4 regions of the Bradyrhizobium ferriligni genome follow, and region 2 is predicted to be linked to each of the others. Evidence: predicted binding sites of a transcription regulator. Region 2 holds the regulator's gene; each other region holds the start of a gene.
The links. Region 2 encodes LexA, which represses DNA repair genes until DNA is damaged. Its sites were predicted from a motif close to TGTTCNNNNTGTGTTCNG; they were not measured.

Region 1 (3,991 bases), on a different contig from region 2:
GGTACTGCACCGGATTGGTGCCTGCGATCTCGACATAGTCGGTGTCGAACATGTCGGCGATCGTGATCGCGCCGCTCGCCAGCCCGTTCTCGAACATCTTGCTCAGCGCGCTGCCGGCTTCGATCGCGCGGGTAACGAGTTCGGCGTTCTCCTCGTGGATCGCCCACATCCGGTCTTCGATTTTTTCGCGCAGCTCGGCGGTTGCCGCCTCGAAGCGGGCCTGGCTGCCTGCCTTGGAGCGCTCGCCGATCCGGATCCGGCATGCGCCGATCTCCTGCAAGGTCGCGTTCAGGGTCTCCTGCGCCGGCAGCTTCTCGGCATCGGCGCCGCCGATCAAAATGCCGTCCATCGCGATCTCGTAGACCGGTGCGGTGACGATGCCGCGCGCGGTCGTGATCTCGATCTTGAGGCTGCAAGGCAGGCGCTCGTTCTTGCGCGGATCGCCGCGCTCGTCCTGGCGCAGCAGCACCGCGCAACGCGCTTTCAGCTTCTGCGCGAATGCAGTCACCGCCTTGCCCGCCTTGGCAACATTGTCGCCATGCGCGGCGGCTTCGCGCGTTGCACTGTCGATCTCGCCAGCGCTGGTGCCGACCGAGACGATGAAGTGCGAGGCGGAGGCGGCGTTCTGGCCCATCTCGCCGGTGATTTCATTCTGCTCGGCGACCGCGCCGTTGACGTTCTCGAACACCGGGCGGATCTTTTCGATCGCCTGGGAGATGCGGTGCACCGCGTCGGCCGATCCGGTGGCGTCCTTCTGCAGCGCCTCGATCTTCCGCGTGATCTCCTCGGTCGCGCTCTGGGTCTGCACCGCCAGCGCCTTGACCTCGGTTGCGACCACCGCAAAGCCCTTGCCGGCGGCACCGGCGCGTGCCGCCTCGATGGTCGAGTTCAGCGCGAGCAGCGTGGTCTGCCGCGCGATCTGCGCGATCAGATTGACGACGTTGCCGATCGCGGCTGAAGACTCGCGCAGGCGATCGACATTGGCGGTGGCCTCGCGCGCCGCGGCCGCGGCGTCGTCGGCGAGTTGGCTCGCGCTGCGCACCTGCGCCCCGATGCCCTCGGCGGAGTGGGTGAAGCGGTCGGCGGCTTGCGAGAACGTCGTCGCGGTGCTCTGCGCATCGCTGCTGCGGCCGGTCAGCGCGTCGGTGCGGGTGCGGATGGTGGCGAGCTTGGCTGCCGTCGCCTCGGCGCCGTCGGCGACCGAGCTCGCGGCGCGTTCGAGCTGGCGGATCATCGCGCCGAGCTCGAGTTCCAGCAATTCCAGGATCTCCTTGGACGAATCCTTGGCCGAATCAGTCTCGGTCGAGACACCAGGGGCGGCGGCCACGATTGGAACCTGCGGCGCGTCGGCCGGCGTAGCCGGCTCCGGCACTTGCTTTCGAAACAAACCGAACGCCATGTGGGCTCTTTGGGGGCTCTGGAAAGTTGCGGCGGGACGGGGCGATCCTCGCATCCGGTCATGAAGTCATGGTTAACAAGTGCCTCATATTCCGGCTTGCGGTAGTATTCCTCCGCCGGAAGGCCCCGCCGATCCTTTGATTTTGACCGTGAGGGGCCTATAAGGCCGCGTTTTCCATCCCTGTTCAGACCCTAAGCTCCGAAGAGACGTCGCATGGCCGGCCATTCCCAATTCAAGAACATCATGCACCGCAAGGGCCGGCAGGATGCCCAGAAGTCGAAGCTTTTCGGCAAGCTGGCCCGCGAAATCACCGTGGCGGCCAAGCTCGGCACCCCCGACCCGGCGATGAATCCGCGGCTGCGCGCCGCCGTGGTCGCGGCCCGCGCCGAGAACATGCCCAAGGACAATATCGACCGCGCCATCAAAAAGGCTGCGGGCAATGAGGGCGAGAACTATGACGAGATCCGCTACGAGGGTTATGGCCCCGGCGGCGTCGCCGTGATCGTCGAGGCGCTGACCGACAACCGCAACCGCGCCGCCTCCGACATCCGCTCCTTCTTCACCAAGTCGGGCGGCAATCTCGGCGAAACCGGCTCGGTCGCCTTCATGTTCGACCGCACCGGCATCATCGAATACGACGCCAAGGTCGCCTCCGACGACGCCATGCTGGACGCCGCGATCGAGGCCGGCGCCGACGACGTGGTCTCCAGCGAAGGCGGCCATGAGGTCTACGCCTCGCAGGACACCTTCCACGAAGTGGCAAAAGCGCTGGAAGCGAAGTTCGGCGAGCCGCGCAAAGCGGCGCTGACCTGGAAACCGCAGAACACCGTCGCGGTCGACGACGAGACCGGCGAAAAGCTGCTGAAGCTGATGGACCTGCTCAACGAGCACGACGACGTGCAGAACGTGTTCGCCAATTTCGAGGTGTCCGACGCTCTGATCGCGAAGATGGGCGGCTAGTCGCTTGCACTGCTGTCATCGCCCGGCTGGACCGGGCGACCCGGTATTCCGGAGACCTGCCTTCGATCCGAGAAGCCGCGGCGTACTGGATCCCGCTCCCGTGCGCAATTGCGCACTAGGCGGGATGACGAGTGGGCCGAGTACAACGACCGCGGCAGGGGATGAGGCTCCGTTTGTGTTTCGTTCTCGCAGGCTAGGCGGTATCACTAGCCCATGACATCCCAGCCGATTCGCTCTCCCGTCCGCATCATCGGTATCGATCCGGGTCTCCGCCGCACCGGCTGGGGCGTGATCGAGACTGAAGGCAACCGTCTGGTCTACATCGCCTGTGGTTCGGTCGAGCCGCCGGACGATCTGCCGCTGGCGAGCCGGCTGCTCGCGATCCATGAGGGGCTCGCCGCCGTGCTCGGCGACTACAAGCCTGCGGAGGCGGCGGTCGAGCAGACCTTCGTCAACAAGGACGGCGTTGCCACGCTGAAGCTCGGCCAGGCGCGCGGCGTCGCCATGCTGGCGCCCGCAATGTTCGGTATCTCGGTCGCCGAATACGCGCCCAACCAGGTCAAGAAGACCGTGGTCGGCGCCGGACATGCCGAGAAGAACCAGATCCAGGTGATGTTGAAGATCCTGCTGCCGAAAGCCGAGCCGCCGTCCGCCGACGCCGCGGACGCGCTCGCGGTCGCGATTACCCACGCGCATCACCGCCAGAGCACCGCGCTGCGGCTCAGGGTGGCGAGCCTATGATCGGCAAGCTGAAGGGCCTGATCGATTCCTATGGCGAGGATTACGTGATCCTCGACGTCGGCGGCGTCGGCTATCAGGTGCACTGCGCGAGCCGCACGTTGCAGGCGTTGCCGTCGCCGGGCGGCGCCGCCGTGCTCTCGATCGAGACCTATGTCCGCGAGGATCAGATCAAACTGTTCGGCTTCCGCTCGGATCATGAGCGCGAATGGTTTCGCCTGCTGCAGACCGTGCAGGGGGTCGGCGCCAAGGTCGCGCTCGCGGTGCTCGGCACGCTGCCGCCGACCGATCTCGCTAATGCCATCGCGCTGCGCGACAAGGCGGCGGTGGCGCGGACGCCGGGGGTCGGGCCGAAGGTCGCCGAGCGTATCGTCAGCGAATTGAAGGACAAGGCGCCGGGCTTTGCCGATGTCGATCCCGCGGTGGTGCAACTGTCAGGCGCGATCGACAACAACCGCGCGCCGCGTCCGGTCACCGACGCGATCTCGGCGCTGGTCAATCTCGGCTACGGCCAGCCGCAGGCCGCCGCCGCCATCGCCACCGCCTCGCGCAGCGCCGGTGAGAAGGCCGAGACCGCGCAGCTGATCCGGCTCGGCCTGAAGGAATTGTCGAAGTGATCAGTGGATACCCGTGCCAGCCGTTCTTCACCTCTCCCCGCAAGAGCGGGGCGAGGGGGAACTACCAGCTTCGTGTTAGTCTCGCATCATGAATACGCCCTCGCGCATGGTCTCGCCCGAACGCCGCTCCGATGATGTCGGCGACACCGCGCTGCGGCCGCAGTCGCTGACGGAGTTCGTCGGCCAGGCTCAGGCGCGCAAGAATCTCTCGATCTTCATCGAGGCTGCGAAGAAGCGCGGCGAGGCGCTCGATCACGTGCTGTTCGTCGGTCCCCCC
Region 2 (3,991 bases):
GATCCCCAATGGCGCCGACGCGGTGATCATCCAGGAAGACACCGCGGTCGACGGCGACCACATCACGATCACGGAGGCCGCCAGCGTCGGGCGGCACATCCGCCCGGCCGGGGTCGACTTCCGTGCGGGCGAGGTGCTGCTCAGCGGCGGCAGCCGCCTGTCCGACCGCGCGCTGTCGCTGGCGGCCGCCATGAACTATCCGGAACTTGCGGTGCGCCGCCGCCCGAAGGTCGCGGTGCTCGCGACCGGCGACGAGCTGGTGATGCCGGGCTCGCAGCCCGGCCCCGGCCAGATCGTCTATTCCAACGGCTACGCGCTGCGGGCGCTGGCGCGCGCCGAGGGCGCCGAGACCGTCGACCTCGGCGTTGCCGCCGACACGGTGGAGGCGACCACGGCCGGCATCCGCCGGGCGCGCGAGGCCGGCGCCGATGTCCTGATCACGACAGGCGGCGCCTCGGTCGGCGACCACGATCTCGTCAAGCGGTCGCTGGAAGCCGAGGGCGTCGACATGACGTTCTGGCGGATTGCGATGCGGCCCGGCAAGCCGATGATGCATGGCCGGTTAGGGGCGATGCGGGTGATCGGCCTGCCCGGCAATCCGGTGTCGTCCTACGTCTGCGCCTTCCTGTTCCTGGTGCCGTTGATTCGGGCGCTGAGCGGCCGGAAAGTGATTCATCATCGCCGCACGAGCGCCCTGCTCGGCCGCGACCTCGCCGCCAACGACCAGCGCGAGGACTATCTGCGTGCACGGCTCGAAGCGCGCGAGGACGGCACGTTGGTCGCAACGCCAGTGACGCAGCAGGACTCGTCGCTGCTCGGGAATCTTGCTGCGGCACGGGCACTTCTCGTGCGTCCGCCGTTCGCGGCTGCGGCCGTCAAAGGCAGCGAATGCGAGATCCTGACACTGCCCGAATAAGGTTTTCGCGCCCCGCCGATTGTGCGTTGCCTGATCCGTTCACCGGAAATTAAGTGGTTGCGGAACACATATCGAACATATAGTGTCCGTTCATGATTTGTTTCGAGTACTGGTGTCTACAATCGGGAAGCCGCGTGGAAGCAGGTGCAACGAGCACATGCTCCTGAGGTCAGGCCCGCATGCAGGCCCCACCAGAAGAGTCTCGGAATCGAACGACGCTACCAACCGGGGGAATACTCGAGATGCTCACGCGCAAACAGTACGAACTTCTGCGTTTCATCAATGAACGTCTGAAAGAGGCCGGCGTACCGCCCTCCTTCGACGAGATGAAGGATGCGCTCGACCTGCGCTCGAAGTCCGGTATCCACCGCCTGATCACTGCGCTGGAGGAGCGCGGCTTCATCCGCCGCCTGCCGAACCGCGCCCGCGCCATCGAGGTCATCAAGCTGCCCGAACTCTCGGCCGGCGGCGGCAACGGCCGCCGCGGCTTCACGCCCAGCGTCATCGAAGGCACCCTCGGCCGGCGCGCCAGCACGCCGCCGATCGCCGAGGACGACGGCAACCGTCCGGTCGCGGTCCCCGTGATGGGCCGGATCGCCGCCGGTACGCCGATCGAGGCGCTGCAGACCCGCAGCCACACCATCAGCGTGCCGCCCGACATGCTCGGCGCCGGCGAGCACTATGCGCTCGAGGTGCGCGGCGACTCGATGGTCGATGCCGGCATCCTCGACGGCGACATGGCGCTGATCCAGCGCAACGACGTCGCCAACACCGGCGACATCGTGGTGGCGCTGATCGACGAGGAGGAAGCCACCCTGAAGCGCTTCCGCCGCCGCGGCGCATCGATCGCGCTCGAGCCGGCCAACACCGCCTATGAAGTGCGCATCCTGCCGCCGAACCGGGTCCGCATCCAGGGCAAGCTGATCGGCCTTTATCGCAAATACTGAATTGCAAATACTTGCGGCGGCCGGGAACGAGCAACACGTCGGATCGTTCCTTGCATGATAGTGTAGCGTACGGCCTGCCCGATGCGCTCCGATACCTCTCGCGCAGCGTCGCGTGTTTGTGATCGGAGGCGGTCTCGGACCAGTCGTACAATCGCCCAGAAACGAGCAGAAGCTCGTTCGCTATCGTCCACTCTGGTAGAGGCCCTAATGCCTCAAGGAGAGGCACGGGTCGCTACCTCGAAATGAGGAGCCATCCGATGTGTGACTATAGTCTGCACGCCGTGGCATCGCGCCCCGCCATTGTCGGAGAGACGCTGATCACGACGACGTTCCGCGGCACGTCGACCCGCGGCTTTGCTTCGGAGAACGATCCCACTGTCGCGGTCTGCATGCTGCCGGGCACCGAGCTCGCTTTCGCCGAGAACGTTCGCTACGACAGCCGCTGGATCTGGACCAAGACGCTGAACTATCGCGTCGGCGTGTTCAACGAAGTCGAGCCCGACGTGCCTGATCGGCATCATGACGCGGTCGAATTCCCCGACGGCAGCCATGTCCTGGTGACCCAGCTGGTCGAGGGACAGCGCGTCAGCGTGCTGCAATTGCCGGCGCTGCATCCGCCGGTCGAGCAGAAGCCAAAGGTTGTGGAGCGTCGGCCCTCCGCATTCGCAACGCTGTTTTTGGGTTGAGCGCATCGTCGCCGCGGAATGAGCTGTTCGGCGGCGGATGACCTAAGCAATTTCGGGCGACCCCGGACTCCCGCTTCCGGGGCGCAGGAGGAGGTTTGCGTCGGCCGGCGCCTTGGCGCATCATCGGGCACGGAGGACGTGCGCGGTGGTCGATAAGGTCACATGGCAAAAGGCTGGACGCGTCACGGAACCGGGCCGCTACATGTTCCGGTTCGGTTGGCTGACGGTGACGGCCGACGACCTGAAAGTCTGGGAGCAATTTCCCGAGGCTTCCTTCACCCTCGTCAAGAAGCCCGACGCCGGCCCCGATTCCGACGAATACCATCTCGGCCTGTTCGAGCTGCCGAGCGGCCCCTCACCGGACCACCGCTAATCATCGCCCTGCAGATCGGTCTCGGCCGGCGTCGCGTCCACGGCGGGCCGCGGCGCGGCGGCCGGCGCACGCAGCGTCGTCTCGCTCTCGCCGTCGCCCGGAACCGCGGGCGACCACGGCCGGTCGATCCCGCCAGGCTTCACCGCATCGACGGCGTAGCCGTCCCTGATCCGTCGCAGCACCAGCGCGCCGTGACGGCGCAGCCGCTCGGCATCGATCACCGAGGCCGCGCAGCCCTGCGGCGCCGGCCGCGCCGTGACGATCAGGCCTGCGCGCTCGCAGTCGTCCGCCAGCGCCTCCGGCCGGGTTGCGAGCGTGACGAAGGCGCCGCTAGGTCCCTGGGTCACGCAGCCGCCGGCATCACAGGACACGCCCTCGCCGAGCGACGCATCGGTGGCGGTCCGCGCGTCGGCGTCCGCCGCCAACCACTCCCTGACCAGGAACGCATCCTTGGCGCTGTGCATCAAATGCAGCCGCCCATCACCGCCACGCACCGCGACGTTGCGGCCGTCGCCGGAGATCAACACGTCCGGCTGCGGCACCCTGAGCGCCCAGACCGACGCCATCACGAGCAGCACGGCGCCAGACCAGCGTAGCGGCGTGCGCAGCAGCCCGAGCAGGATGATGCCGGCACTCGCTGCGACCAGCGGCCCGATGCCGAACGCGGCCATGCGGCCGACCGCGCCCGGGAGTGCGGCGACCCATTGCGTCACCAAAATCATCCAGTCGATGCCAAGACCCATGATCGCCCAGAACACGCCGTCGAAGCCGAACGGCATGGCGAGGAGCCCCAGCAGGCCGGCCGGCATCACGACCGCCGACACGACAGGCATCGCCGCGAGGTTGGCGAGCAGCCCGTAGGGCGTCACGCGGTGGAAATGGAACGCGGCGTAGGGCGTCGTCGCAAGCCCTGCCACCAGCGAGGCCAGCATCAGCATCGTGAGCTCACGCCCGCCCCACAGTGCAACCCGAGCGGTCGCCGAATGGTCGGGCGACGCGAATAGGTTCGGCAGCCCGATCTGCACCAGCGCCACCAGCCCGAGCGTCGCGGCAAACGACATCTGGAAGC
Region 3 (3,991 bases), on a different contig from region 2:
ACCGACAACCGCTTCAACACCTACTTCACCCCGACCGGCGTGCTGGTCGGCAGCGCAAGCGATACCCGCTGGGGCGGCACCGTCGGCGCCGGCATCGAAGTCGGCTTCGCGCCGAACTGGACCGCTGGCATCGAATACGATCACCTGTTCATGCAGGACAAGACCTACAACCTGATCGCCCCCAACGGCACGCTGAACAGCACCATCCGTGATCGCCAGGACGTCGACCTCGTCACCGTCCGCGTGAACTACAAGTGGGGTGGCCCGGTCGTTGCGCGCTACTGATCGCGCGAAGCCGATTGATCCAGACGAAAGGCCGGCCTCGCGCCGGCTTTTTTGTTTATGCGCCGGCTTTTTCGTTGCGTGTGCGCGTGCACCTCACCGCGGCCGTTTTCGGTGCATTGTGGTTTCGCGGATACACAACTTCCGGCATTTCTCTGTAGAAGCACCGGCACGTCACGCGACACTGCTGTGACGCTCTCTTCAAAAGTTTGAAGGGACAACAAGAAAATGGGCAAGAAAAACGGGACTCGGACTTTGAAAATCAGGAATGTTTTGCTGGCATCGGCCGGCTTGTTTGCACTGAGCGCTTTTGCACCTGCGATGGCCGCCGACATGGCGGCTCGCGCCCCCTACGTGAAGGCTCCGCCGCCGGCCGCGATCTACAACTGGACCGGCTTCTACGTCGGTGGCTTCGGCGGCTACGCCAGCGAGAACTCCGGCACCCCGAGCATGGAAGGCGGCTTCGGCGGCGGCACTATCGGCTACAACTGGCAGGCCGGCAACATCGTGTACGGCCTCGAGGTCGACGCTGCAGGCGCTGACATCGACGCATCGGTCTCGACGCTGGGCGTCACCGCCCGGAGCAAGATCGATTCGCTCGGCACCGTGCGCGGCCGCTTCGGCTTCGCCGTCGACAAGGTGCTGTTCTACGGCACCGGCGGCTACGCCTGGGCCAACAACGAGGTCAGCGTCACCGCGCTCGGCGTGACTGCCTCGCAGAGCAACTTCCACTCGGGCTGGACCGTCGGCGCCGGCGTCGAGGCGTTCATCGCCCCGCAGTGGTCGATCAAGGGCGAATACCTGTATCGCAGCCTCGACAGCGAGAACTATTTCGGCGTGCCGTCCGGCACGCTCGAGCTGCACAGCGCCCAGTTCGGCGTGAATTATCACTTCGGCGGCCCGATCGTCGCCAAGTACTAAGAGATCGATCTGCGATCAGATTGCACCGAAAGGCCGGCCTCGCGCCGGCCTTTTTGCGTAAGAGCGTTTCGAGCGAAGTGGATTCCGGTTCGCGTAAAGAAAGCGCGTCAAAGCAGGAATCTGGAGCCCCCGTTCCGATTCCGTCGGAACGGGAAAAGGCTCTCGCGGAACCGGCGCTGCTGACGGCTGCTGCCATCAGGCAAACTATCCGTTGATGGACGCGACTCAGCACTGGAAATTGTCGACCGTTCTTCCTACGTTCCAGTCTTCACACCCCATCGGCGCAAGGTCCCGGCATCACCGGCGATGCGCGCCCAAAAGGCGCCCAAGCATGCGCCCGGAACTGTCGCTATGGATGAAGTGCTCAAGGCGAAGCGCCAACAGAACGCCGGCTCCTCATCGCGCGCCATCACGATCCGTGGCGCGCGCGAACACAATCTGAAGAACATCGACGTCGAGATTCCCCGCGACAAGCTCGTGGTGTTCACCGGCCTGTCCGGCTCCGGCAAGTCGTCGCTCGCGTTCGACACCATCTATGCCGAGGGCCAGCGCCGCTACGTCGAATCGCTGTCGGCCTATGCGCGCCAGTTCCTCGAGATGATGCAGAAGCCGGACGTCGACCAGATCGACGGCCTGTCGCCGGCGATCTCGATCGAGCAGAAGACCACGTCGAAGAACCCGCGCTCCACCGTCGGCACCGTCACCGAGATCTACGACTACATGCGCCTGCTGTGGGCCCGCGTCGGCGTGCCCTATTCGCCGGCCACCGGCCTGCCGATCGAGAGCCAGATCGTCTCGCAGATGGTCGACCGCGTGCTGGCGCTGCCGGAAGGCACCCGCCTCTACCTGCTGGCGCCGGTCGTGCGCGGCCGCAAGGGCGAGTACAAGAAGGAGCTCGCCGAGTATCTCAAGAAGGGCTTTCAGCGCGTCAAGATCGACGGCACCTTCTACGAACTGTCCGAGGCGCCCGCGCTCGACAAGAAATTCCCGCACGACATCGACGTCGTGGTCGACCGCATTGTGGTGCGTCCCGACCTCGCCCAGCGCCTCGCGGAAAGCTTTGAGACCGCGCTGAAGCTCGCCGAGGGCCTCGCCGTGATCGAATACGCCGACGCGCCGGCGGCGGCCGCCCAGGACGACAAGAAAGAGGACAAGAAGAAGACCGCGAAGATTCACGACAAGAGCGGGCCCGAGCGCATCCTGTTCTCGGAGAAATTCGCCTGTCCGGTCTCCGGCTTCACGATCCCCGAGATCGAGCCGCGCCTGTTCTCGTTCAACAACCCCTATGGCGCCTGCCCGGCCTGCGGCGGCCTCGGCGTCGAGCAGCATATCGACGAGGATCTGGTCATCCCCGACAAGGAGCTGACCTTGCGCAAGGGCGCGATCGCGCCCTGGGCGAAATCGTCCTCGCCCTATTACATCCAGACCCTGACCGCGCTCGGCAAGCACTACAAGTTCACGCTCGACACCAAGTGGAAGGACCTCACCAAGAAGGTCCAGAACGCGCTGCTGCACGGCTCCGGCGACGACGAGATCAAGTTCTCCTATGAGGACGGCGTCCGCTCCTACGACACCAAGAAGCCGTTCGAGGGCGTCATCACCAACATCAACCGCCGCTACCGCGAGACCGAGAGCGAGTGGGCGCGCGAGGAGCTCGGCAAGTATTTCTCCGACGTGCCCTGCGCCGGCTGCAACGGCCACCGGCTGAAGCCCGAGGCGCTGTGCGTCAAGATCGGCGGCAAGCACATCGGCGAGATCTCCGAGCTCTCGGTCAAGCGCGCCGGCGAATGGTTCGAGACGGTGCCGGAGGCGCTGAACGCACAGCAGAACGAGATCGCGACGCGGATCCTGAAAGAGATCCGCGAGCGCCTGACCTTCCTGCTCGACGTCGGCCTGAACTACCTGACGCTGTCGCGCTCCTCCGGCACGCTGTCCGGCGGCGAGAGCCAGCGCATCCGCCTCGCCTCGCAGATCGGCTCCGGCCTCACCGGCGTGCTCTACGTGCTGGACGAGCCGTCGATCGGCCTGCACCAGCGCGACAATGCCCGGCTGCTCGACACCCTGAAGCGGCTGCGCGACCTCGGCAACACCGTGGTCGTGGTCGAGCATGACGAGGACGCCATCCGGCTGGCCGATTACGTGCTCGATATCGGGCCCGGCGCCGGCATGCATGGCGGCCACATCGTCGCCGAGGGCACGCCCGACCAGATCATGCGCAACCCGAAGTCGCTGACCGGCAAATATCTGACCGGCGAGCTTTCGGTCCCCGTGCCCGACCGGCGGCCGCCGAACCACCGGCGCACCATCAAGGTCGTCAACGCCCGCGGCAATAACCTCAAGAACGTCTCCGCCGAGATCCCGCTCGGCCTGTTCACCTGCGTGACCGGCGTGTCCGGCGGCGGCAAGTCGACGCTGCTGATCGACACGCTGTACCGCGCCATCGCCCGCAAGCTCAACAACGCCAGCGAAGGCGCGGCGCCGCACGACCGCATCGAGGGCCTCGAGCACATCGACAAGATCATCGACATCGACCAGTCGCCGATCGGCCGCACGCCGCGCTCCAACCCCGCGACCTATACCGGCGCCTTCACGCCGATCCGCGAGTGGTTCGCCGGCCTGCCCGAAGCGAAGGCGCGCGGCTACGAGCCCGGGCGCTTCTCCTTCAACGTCAAGGGCGGCCGCTGCGAGGCCTGCCAGGGCGACGGCGTCATCAAGATCGAGATGCACTTCCTGCCCGACGTCTACGTCACCTGCGACACCTGCAAGGGCAAGCGCTACAACCGCGAGA
Region 4 (3,991 bases), on a different contig from region 2:
ATGCGGCACCGCCAGTCGCGTCCGCATCATGCAGGTGGTCATCCAGAGCACGCCAGCCGCGCGCTCGGCGGTCAACTCACACGCAACGCCTCATTCGGCGTTCATCACGAGCCGCGCATCGCGAGCGCTCATGAGACCACCAGGTTGACCGCCTTCGGGCCCTTGCCCTTCTTGTCGGGCTCAACCTCGAACGTAATGCGTTGTCCTTCAGTCAGGTCCTTCAATCCGGCACGCTCGACAGCTGTGATGTGAACGAACACATCGCGGCCGCCATCATCAGGCTTGATGAAGCCGTAGCCACGCTCTCCGTTGAAGAACTTGACTGTCCCAGTCATGGCCATCGGGAAACTCCTCCCCCGTATTGCTCCACCGCTACGCGCACGCCGCGTAGCGGTTGACCGACATTCGCTTGTCGGAAGCTTGGCCACCTGAACAGGCCGGCGTCACGCCGCCGGTCTGCCTGGATTTATTTCGGCCTTGTCACTCCGCCGCAACCATTCGCGGAAGCGGAACGTAAAGCCAGTCGTAACAGGATGAGCATAATACGGTTCCGCGCAAATTGCCTATGCTCAAAATTGAACTTTTCAGTAGGAGCTATCGATCAAGGTTTAGGCGTCTCGAGTCTGAAGCGTCCCGCACCGCCTTGACCGAGCGGCCTCTCGAGTTCGGGCAGGATGATCTTCAACTCATTCGCCAGCGTCCACGGCGGATTCACCAGCAAAAGCCCTGTGGAAACGAGGCCTGCGCCTGCTTCTTGCGGTGCCACACTGAATTCCAAACGCAGGCATTTGCCGGCGGGCCGACTCGCTGCTGCTGCAGCGGCCACACTGCGCGCTAACTCATCGGTGGCTCTCCGGGTTTTTACGGGGTACCACAAAAGATACGTGCCGGTCGGCCACTTCGCGAATGCTTCCGTGAAAGCACTGGCCAGCCGCTCGAACTCGTCCTTCGCTTCGAACGGCGGATCGATCAGCACCAGGCCGCGCCGCTCGTTCGGCGGCAAGAATGCAGGCAGCGCCATCCAGCCGTCGAGATCGACGACGCGCGCTTGCGCGTCGCGTCGCAAGGCGTCGATCAGTTGTTTGCGCGCCGTCGGTTCGATCTCGCAGGCGGTGAGGCGATCTTGCGGACGCAGCAGCGCCCGCGCGATCAACGGCGAACCAGGATAGGCTTTCAGCTCGCCTCTCGGATTGAATGCCCTGATGATGTCGAGATAGGGCGCGATCAGCGGCAACGCCTTGTCGGAGAGCCGCGCCTGCATCAGCCGCGCGATGCCGGTGAGCCATTCGCCGCCGCGCTGCGCTTCGCTCGACGTCAAATCATAGAGGCCGGCGCCGGCATGGGTGTCGATGACGCGGAACGGCGCCTGCTTGTCCTGCAGATAGGTGAGCATGCGCACCAGCACGATGTGCTTGATGACGTCGGCAAAGCTGCCGGCATGAAAGGCGTGACGGTAGTTCATGTGATGATCGTGCTGCGCTCCCAAAGGGTCGCGCATGTTGTACTCGTCATGCCCGGGCTTGTCCCGGCCTTCGCTAAAGCTTCGGCGGGGTTAACATCCGAGCTCGGCGAAGGCTTGGCGTAGCCGGCTCCCGGGCATCTGCACCTTATCTTGCTTGTTTCGCGATGGCGCAGGTGGCCGGGACGTTTTGCGCGACGACGCGCGGCGCAGGTCCGCCGGCCATGACGCAGAGAGTTTCAGCCGCCGCGAACCGGCGGCATCAGCACCTGATCGCGGCGGCAGGCGCGGCGATCGATTTCCTCGCAGGAGCGGAATTGCAGATCCTTGCTGAGGCAGATCCGCACCTCGCTGAGCCGCTTGCTGTCGCAGGTCACCGAGATTGCGGAGTTGCTGAGGCCCGGATTGACCTTGATGAACGCCGCCTCCAGCTCGTCGGGCGCGACCGTCTTCGGCTCCGACAATTGCAGGAATTCCTCGGGGATCTTCACCGTGGCGCGGGCCTTGCGGATGGCTTCGAAATAGGCGCGTTCGCCGAGACCGGAGCAGGTGCCGTGCTTGTCCCACTCATTGTAGATCAGCCCGGGCGCCGGCATCAGGTCGAGCATCGAGCTCATGATGCTGCGGGCGAGTCGCGGCGAGGGCCGCTGGCAGTATTCCGGAAAGCCCCGCTCATATTGCGGCCACAGGCCGTGCACCACGAAGGAATAGGGCCGTCCGCCGCACTGCGCCTGCGTGCCGCGGCCGTTGTTGCCGCGCTCGCTCGCCGCCTCGCAGAACGAGGGCGACCACGACAGCGACAGTACATAGAAATCGAACTCACCGGGCGCATTCTGGCGGCGATCCTGGGCCGAGGCCCCAACCGCACTGCACAGAATAATGGCAACCGAAATCAAAAATCGGGAAATTGTGTCCAACCGAGGCATCAAACGCTCCCCTCACTCGACCGCCCAGAGCCTAGCAGGCCGCGAGAACATTTCAAGAACAAAAAGCCGCCGTCCAAATGGCGGCGGCTTCTGCTTTAGCAGTCTGGTCGGAGATCAGGGCCGGGCGGCCTTGCAGGACGGGTTATAGGCCCAGTTGCGGTCGAGCCCCGCGACGCACCATTCGACGCCCTGATTGATGCTGGCAAAGCCGCCGTCCTCGATGATCGAATAGTGCACCTTGCGCACCTTGCCATCGCTCAGCATCGCCTCGCCGCTGCAATAGCGGCGCGGAATATTGTCGGACTGCCAGGGACGGAAGGCGGTTTCGTGAATCCCGTTGAAGCCGGTGATCACGAGCGGCGAATTCCAGAAGGTGGCTTCCTTTTCCTGGAATTGCGTGCTGATGACCGTCAGGGCCTTCTCGCATGGGGCCACATTGCCGTCATAGCGCGGGCCGGACAGCCAAAAGTTCATTTCGAGCGGATTGGCGGCCTGGGCCGTGCCCCCGAACGCCAGCGTGCCGACCACGAGTGCGGTGCCGAGGCCGAGCTTGCGGCCGAGTTTATTGCGGGAGCTGAACAGGTTGCGCATGGGAATCCACCCGATTATCCGATGCCGCGGACGGTGCCGCGAAGCCCCGGCAAGGTCAAGTGCAGCGCGGCAACACCTGCGGAGAAGTCCACTTTGGGGACCCGGCTCGTTCTTTTCACGGTCGCCGGCGCACTCTATGTTGGCTCGAAGCGAAATGGAGTCTGCGATGCGAAGGAAATTGGCCGCGTGCCTGGTTGCCGTTTGCGGGATGCTGGCCGTTGTGCCGGCGCGGGCCGACTGGATGCAGCCGGTGCCGCCGTTCAAGGGCAATGATACCGGCGGTATCATCGCCTATACGCTGGCGACCCAGGCCGACGCCCGGCAGCTCGCCGTCGATCACTGCGCCTCCTACGGCAAGGTGGTCAAGTTCCTTGCGATGCAGAACTATCCGGGCGGCTACATCTCTTTCGCCTGTCGCTGGGTGCCCTATGGCGCAGCCCAGAGGCCGCTGCGCACGCTCTACTGAGCGCGCTTCAAATCTTTCGATCGTTCAGCCGGGAGCCGACCGCATGACCCGACAGCTTGCCTTGCTTGGTTCGGCTGTGTGCCTTGTCCTGTCCGCTGGCGCCGCAAGTGCCGTCGACCTGCCGATCCGCAAGGCCGGTCTGTGGGAGATGAAAATGGTGCGCACCGGCGGGCCGATGCCGGAAATCACCATGCAGCACTGCACCGACGAGACCACCGACAAGGAGATGAGCGCGGCGGCCTCGCCGATGGCCAAGGAAGTCTGCTCCAAGCAGGATATCCAGAAGACCGCGACCGGCTATGTGAGCGACAGCGTCTGCAGCGTCGCCGGCATGACGATGCAGAGCCATGCCGAGATCGTCGGCGATTTCAATTCCGCCTACACGGTGAAGAGCACCTCGCATGCCGAGGGCGGCGCGGCCGGCTCGCGCGATACCACGATGACGATCGAGGCGAAGTGGCTCGGCGCCTGCAAGAGCGACCAGAAGGCCGGTGACATCATCATGCCCGGCGGCATGAAGATGAACGTCAAGGACATGGAAAAGCTAAA

Region 1: ruvC (crossover junction endodeoxyribonuclease RuvC) is a predicted target of LexA. The motif match lies at 2,530-2,547, and genes of this name have one in related genera.
Region 3: uvrA (excinuclease ABC subunit UvrA) is a predicted target of LexA. The motif match lies at 1,450-1,467, and genes of this name have one in related genera.
Region 4: AC1VNY_RS37695 (ribonuclease T2 family protein) is a predicted target of LexA. The motif match lies at 2,429-2,446, and genes of this name have one in related genera.

What each region holds. Positions count from the first base shown of each region.
Region 1 is NZ_JBXEJO010000037.1:61,367-65,357, forward strand. It holds gene AC1VNY_RS22415 (methyl-accepting chemotaxis protein) at 1-1,399, opposite strand, end outside; gene AC1VNY_RS22420 (YebC/PmpR family DNA-binding transcriptional regulator) at 1,613-2,359, shown strand; gene ruvC (crossover junction endodeoxyribonuclease RuvC) at 2,573-3,100, shown strand; gene ruvA (Holliday junction branch migration protein RuvA) at 3,097-3,714, shown strand; gene ruvB (Holliday junction branch migration DNA helicase RuvB) at 3,803-3,991, shown strand, end outside.
Region 2 is NZ_JBXEJO010000048.1:37,084-41,074, forward strand. It holds gene AC1VNY_RS26590 (molybdopterin molybdotransferase MoeA) at 1-916, shown strand, start outside; gene lexA (transcriptional repressor LexA) at 1,159-1,863, shown strand; gene AC1VNY_RS26600 (hypothetical protein) at 2,121-2,549, shown strand; gene AC1VNY_RS26605 (hypothetical protein) at 2,695-2,922, shown strand; gene AC1VNY_RS26610 (ComEC/Rec2 family competence protein) at 2,919-3,991, opposite strand, start outside.
Region 3 is NZ_JBXEJO010000027.1:37,770-41,760, forward strand. It holds gene AC1VNY_RS17720 (outer membrane protein) at 1-285, shown strand, start outside; gene AC1VNY_RS17725 (hypothetical protein) at 279-617, opposite strand; gene AC1VNY_RS17730 (outer membrane protein) at 544-1,203, shown strand; gene uvrA (excinuclease ABC subunit UvrA) at 1,555-3,991, shown strand, end outside.
Region 4 is NZ_JBXEJO010000094.1:18,233-22,223, forward strand. It holds gene AC1VNY_RS37680 (hypothetical protein) at 1-75, opposite strand, end outside; gene AC1VNY_RS37685 (cold-shock protein) at 129-341, opposite strand; gene AC1VNY_RS37690 (23S rRNA (adenine(2030)-N(6))-methyltransferase RlmJ) at 602-1,462, opposite strand; gene AC1VNY_RS37695 (ribonuclease T2 family protein) at 1,699-2,385, opposite strand; gene AC1VNY_RS37700 (hypothetical protein) at 2,500-2,976, opposite strand; gene AC1VNY_RS37705 (hypothetical protein) at 3,143-3,442, shown strand; gene AC1VNY_RS37710 (DUF3617 domain-containing protein) at 3,486-3,991, shown strand, end outside.